DNA from 2 places in the Acinetobacter sp. DMC2 genome. Region 2 is predicted to be linked to the other one. Evidence: predicted binding sites of a transcription regulator. Region 2 holds the regulator's gene; the other holds the start of a gene.
What was found. The regulator PhoB, encoded in region 2, activates phosphate uptake and scavenging genes when phosphate is short. The targets are predictions, from matches to a motif close to TGTCATNAANCTGTCATAA.

Region 1: the regulator PhoB is predicted to act here: its motif matches at 2,138-2,156, upstream of ACT53H_RS02230 (NAD(+) kinase).

Annotation. Positions count from the first base shown of each region.
Region 1 is NZ_JBQUYP010000001.1:459,807-463,024, forward strand. It holds gene ACT53H_RS02220 (glycosyl transferase family protein) at 1-637, shown strand, start outside; gene ACT53H_RS02225 (YeaC family protein) at 840-1,112, opposite strand; gene ACT53H_RS02230 (NAD(+) kinase) at 1,109-2,017, opposite strand; gene mrcB (penicillin-binding protein 1B) at 2,203-3,218, shown strand, end outside.
Region 2 is NZ_JBQUYP010000005.1:348,692-351,909, reverse strand. It holds gene ACT53H_RS12990 (alpha/beta fold hydrolase) at 1-9, shown strand, start outside; gene phoR (phosphate regulon sensor histidine kinase PhoR) at 77-1,435, opposite strand; gene phoB (phosphate regulon transcriptional regulator PhoB) at 1,445-2,155, opposite strand; gene ACT53H_RS12975 (TetR/AcrR family transcriptional regulator) at 2,410-3,081, opposite strand.

The sequences.
Region 1 (3,218 bases), on a different contig from region 2:
AGGCCACACGCTTAACCGCGTCTATACCGAGCAAGTTTTAGAATATCTGGGTTATCAAATTTGTCATTCTGAACAAGAAGTACGAACACAAATAGCAGAGCAAAATTTCGCATACTTACCACTAGATGTGATTTCACCAGTTTTAAGTGAACTAATTTCTTTAAGAAATGTAATGGGCCTACGCTCACCTATCCATACTTTAGCCCGCTTAATCAATCCTTTTAATGCTAAAGCTACCTTACAAGCTATATTCCATCCAGCTTATCGAACTTCACATCAACATAGTGCATTGCGCTTAGGCTATCAAAATAGTGCTGTCATTAAAGGTGAAGGCGGTGAGTTTGAACGAAATCCAGATGCAAAAACACTCATTTGTGGCATTAAAAATGGTGAGCTCTATGAACATGAGTTACCAAAGCTCACCCCTGAACGCAGTCCAATTGAAGAAGAGTTAGATTTAGCAACTTTTAAAGCAGTATGGTTAGGTCAACAGCACCATGAATATGGAGAAATGGCCGTAACAGAAACCATCGGAATCGCGCTATATACGATGGGCGTTGTTGCGAGTTTTGAAGAGGCAATGCAAAAAGCAAAAGTGTTATGGGATACACGAAATTTAAGCAATCTTAATTCGTAGTTAACAAATGCTATCGTGAAGGTCGACATGGATGTCGACCGTATCACTGCGATACATGGAAGTATCGTCAGTGATACAAAAGATTTTTGGTTACTTTTGATCCTTCAAAAGTAATAAAAGCCTATATGCTATAACTCATAAAAAACATGGTATTCAAGGCTATATGGAATAACAAAAAATAAGTTTTCTGTCTTATAAAATTTTAAACAAAACGAATTGGTTTAAATTCTGGCTCATGTTTGTGATGATCATCTTCACAAACCTCACCCTCTTCTTTCGTACCGCGGTCAATATAACCACTACGCTGCTCTTCTGGTAAGTTCTTTAGCTCCCAAGCGATTACAGCTTGCATACAAGTTTCACGCTGCTCTTTTGTTAAAACAACGCCATTTGGCCATTTACCAATTTCTACTGCTGTTTTTAAACGCTCTACAATCTCAGGGTTTAAAATAGATAGCATTTGTTCAATATTCATGATTCATCTCTTTGGAAAGATTCAAAATCTTGGTTCCAACCAAGTTTGGTACGGCAGGCCATATAAAAATCATAACCTGGTGGATGCAATAAACTTAGTTTAAATGGATGTTTGCGGATGTGTAAACTATCTCCAACATTGAGCGATATGCTATGTTGACCATCTGCACTCACCATCGGTAACACCCGATTTTCGCGAATAACAATCTTAATTTCGCTTTGTCCACCGACTACGATAGGACGTGATGACAATGTGTGGGGATGCATTGGAACTAATGCAATCGCATCCATACTTGGATGTAAAATTGGTCCACCACCTGACAACGCATACGCTGTTGAACCAGTTGGAGTCGAAACAATTAAACCGTCACTATGCTGGCGATAAACATATTGGCCATCAATGTTGAGTTCAAAGTCAATCATGTGGACCGACTTACCCGAATGCAAAACGACATCATTTAAAGCAATGGCATCATAAATGACTTCGCCATTTGTTCGCACTTCCATTTCAAGTAAGAAACGGCGATCAAGTTGAAAATGCCCTTGAAGCACTTGGTCAAGTTTAAAAATCGCTTCTGACGGTTTGATATCGGTTAGAAAACCTAATCTCCCACGATTGATACCAATAACAGGTGTATTGTAACGAACCAAAGCTCTTGCCGCATGGAGTAAAGAGCCATCCCCGCCTACTACAATAACTAAATCAGCAACTTCACCTAATAAATGACGGCTTACCACCTGTGCATGATCATAAGGCACTAATTCAGCAGTTTCCTGATCAAAAATGGGGTTTAAGCCTAGGTTCAATAAATGATCATGAATTAAACATAGTGTTTCTACAACTGATGATTTATCTGGTCGACCGATTAACCCGACGTTTCTGAAGGACTTATGTGAAATTTGCACGAATGAGTAAGCTCCGCTGCGATACTTGCCTATAATAACATTATCCTGATTAATTTAAAAAAACATAACTACAAGATGCTGTAAAATTCAATCTAAGTTTTCCAATTATTCACAGTTTTATCATTGCAAATTGATGACAAGCTATCGCATCATTACAGGCATTGTTAGGGTTTTATCTCATTTTTATGAAGTTTGAACGTGGTATCGGTTTCTTTGCACTAATCTTTTCCATTTTGGTCATTGGTGCTTTTATTGCTCTTAGTATCTATCTGATTCGTTTAGATAATATTATCCGTGAAAAATTTGAAGGACAGCGGTGGGATATTCCTGCCAAAGTGTTTGCACGACCTCTGGAAATTTATAACAACGCGCCTATTTCCCAAGCAAATTTCACTCAAGAATTGAAGCTACTGGGTTACAAAACTTCAAGTAATTATGACAAGTCTGGAAGTTATGTTGCTCAAGGCAGTAATATGTATATTCACACACGTGGCTTTGACTACGGCGACAGTGTTGAACCTGAACAAGTCTTAGAGTTAAGTTTTGCAAATGATCAAGTTGTTGAAGTTCGAAGTACCAAACCTTCTTCAACTGGCGTTGCACGCTTAGAACCGTTACTCATTGGAGGAATTTATCCTCAACACAATGAAGACCGTGTACTCATTAAACTGAATAATGTCCCTAAACCACTTATTGAAGCTTTAATTTCTACAGAAGACCGCAATTTTTATCATCATCATGGTATTTCAATTCGCGGTACGGCTCGTGCACTAGTGAGTAATATCACAGGTGGAAAGCGTCAAGGTGGCTCAACCCTGACTCAACAATTAGTTAAAAACTTCTATCTCACACCTGAGCGCACATTAAAACGTAAAGTCAATGAAGCATTAATGGCTTTGCTCATCGAACTGCATTACAGCAAAGATGAAATTTTAGAAGCCTATTTAAATGAAGTAAATCTTGGCCAAAACGGTAGCTACTCAATTAATGGCTATGGTTTGGCTTCACAATTTTATTTTGGTTTACCATTACGTGAGCTTAGTGTTGCACAACAAGCTTATTTAGTAGGTTTGGTACAAGGACCTTCTTTATATAATCCTTGGAAAAACCCTGAAGGTGCAAAAAAACGCCGCGATACCGTATTAAATAACATGCGTGTGATGGGTTATTTAACTCAAGCCGAATATGAAGATGAAATTGC
Region 2 (3,218 bases):
TTTAAGTAACTTAGCTTAAATATTACAAAAAAGCCGACTTTTCATCAGTCGGCTTTTTATATATGCGGGGGCAACTTTAGGTCATGTTATAGAGTCTTTCTTTTGGAAAAACTGCGGTAAATGTTGATCCTTCGTTTTCTTTAGACTGTACATCTAAATACGCGCCGTGTTGCATCAACACGTGTTTTACAATCGCAAGACCTAAACCAGTTCCACCTGTTTGACGACTACGATCGCTGTCTACGCGGTAGAAGCGCTCAGTTAGTCGTGGCAAATGTTTAGGGTTAATTCCAATACCTGTGTCTTGTACACTAAAGTACGCATGTTCACCGTCATCATGCCAGCCAATGGTAATTGTTCCACCTTTTGGCGTGTACTTAATGGCATTGGTAATTAAGTTACTAAATGCACTAGCAATTTCCATGTCAGAACCAATCAGGTCACAGTGGCTATCAATGTGTAAATTGAGCGTGTGTCCATAATCGGCATTGTAGGCCTGAGCGTCATCAAAGAGTTGACTCATTAAACTCGGCATTTCAATAATCTGATTTTTTGCAATTTTTTTATTATTTTCTAAATTCGATAACAGCAGTAAGTCATTCACCAAAGCATTCATACGCTTAGTTTGAGACTGCATCTGATCAAAAGCACGTTTCCAGCGCGGACTAATATCTTCCTGATCGGTAAATGTCTCGATATAACCGCTCAGTACGGTTAAAGGGGTTCGAAGTTCATGAGAAATATTATCGACGAAGTCTTTACGCATTTGCTCAAGGTTGTGCATACGAGTCACGTCGTAAGCCACCAATAAGCGACTTTCTCCACCAAATCTTGTGAGTTTAACTTGTACATATCGGTCATCATCAAAATTTGAGTGAAGCTTAATCCCATCGGGTGCTTGATCAATATTGTTAAAATATTCAATAAAGGTTGGCTGACGTAAAATCGTTAATAGATTTCGGCCGCGGTCGAGAGGACTGATTCCTAACAAACGTTCGGCAGCAGGGTTCCACCACTCGATTTGATGTTGGTCATCAATTAAAACAACGGCTTCAGCAAGCGCAACCAAAGAGGACTGTGCACGGTCAATTAAACCGACCATTTCGGCCTGTACAATTCGTTCTTGGCGCTGAGCACGGTAGACATTAAATAATAATGCCCCCCAAATCCCATTCAGATTTGGAGGAACGTCATAAGGTTTATTCGCAATCCAGTCATTGACCAGATATAAAGAACGCAACTGGAGTGTAAAAAACACCACGAAGGCGATAAAAATACAGCTCCAGAAATACCCAACGCCTAAACCGACTAAACCGGCAATAATTAGAAAAAATAATAAGAGCCGTAAATCTTGTTTGGCAAACGTCCATAAACTACTGTAGCGAGAAAGTTTTTGTTCACGTACCTGTTCGGGGACGGGGTAGGGTTCATACATAAATCTTGGTTAACCTGCGGCTAAATCTGCACGTGTTGAGAAACGGTAGCCAGTTCCACGCACAGTCTGAACAAATCGGTCAACACCAAAAGGTTCTAAAACTTTACGCAAACGGCGAATGTGCACATCGATAGTGCGGTCTTCAATATATACATTACCGCCCCATACCTGATCGAGCAACTGGGCACGTGTATATGCACGCTCTGGATGGGTCATAAAAAATGCAAGTAAGCGATATTCAGTTGGACCCATATCTAAAATGCTGTTGCCAAAGCTAACACGTTGGCTTACAGGATCAAGAATTAAGCCATTGGCATCAATGGTTTTTTCGCCACTTAATGCATTAGCACGACGCAGAACTGCCTTGATACGTGAAACCAGTTCACGTGTTGAAAAAGGCTTAGTCATGTAGTCATCTGCACCTGCGTCAAGACCTTGTACTTTGTGGTCTTCTTCTCCGCGAGCAGTCAACATAATCACTGGAATTTCTGCTAAGTTCTCATCGCGTTTTAAGCGGCGACATAAATCGACACCACTTACGCCTCCAGGTAACATCCAATCAAGCAAGATAAGCGCCGGACGTTGGTCGACGATAATTTGATGAGCCTGTTTGGCATCTTCTGCCTGTAAACACTGAAAGCCTGCCATGTCCAAAGAAGTATGGATCATTTCGCGAATAGGAAGCTCATCATCGACAATTAAAATATAGTCATCTTTCACAGCGCAATATCCTATAGATTTAACGGTGAACCGTTTTGTAGTTATGACAGGCTTATTACAAAGATTAATTATGACAATTTCATTGCAGAAAAGTCTATAAAATTAAATTTAGCAATAATTTGTGACAAAACCAAGGCAAAGGTATGACCAAATTGTGACATGAAGATTTTAATTTTCTTAAAATCATTCAATAGGTTATCACTTGAATAGCTTAACTGGTTTCGCACATTTATGGCTGTCAAAAAACTTTAATATTATTTTGAAACTTGCGCTAATAAAGATAAGAAAACGATACGGCATGCGGTTAAAACCTGCTCAAGAGACTGTTCAAACCCTCCCATGACCCATCGAATCGCAATTTGAGTGACGTATCCATTCAAACCAGTTGCGATTAAAGAAAGCTCATTTTCGTGGTGTTGAATTTGCGGCATGGTCAGCATAACAAAGGCTTGAATCATGCGATCAAATTGCGCAAGTGTTTCTTGAATAGTGGCCTGATTATGTAACTCTTGTACCAAAACTGCGTCGACATAGACAATACGAGCTAATCTTGGGTCGTCTTTTAATGTTGTCAGCAGTGCTCTTAAACCAGCATCGACCATTTTTTCTGGATCGGGGGTAGCTTTAATCACGGCTTGCATTAAGTTCTGCTGTAATTCTTCAATCATTTTTAAAAAGATTGTTTGGAATAAATCTTCACTCTTTTTAAATGATTCATAAAAATAACGTTCTGTGAGTTTTGCCTCTTGGCATACATCTTTTACCGTCACGGAAAAAAAACCGAGTGTTCCGTAGGTCGCAATACCTGCTTCAATCAATTTTTCACGGCGCGCCTCTTTACGTTCAGATAGAGATAACCCTTTGAACTGACGTTCTTTACTCACACTTTTTGTTTTCTTTTTACTGGTTGAGTCGTTAGTCGCCATAAATAAGTCGTTTCCTAAAGATTGGTTTCCTAATTTATAGGTTTTGGCCAAATATACTCACTATGATAAAGCCCTCAGAAGAATTGTGCCATTCTATCTGAAATTACAGTGTACTATATTGACAATGGATATTGTCA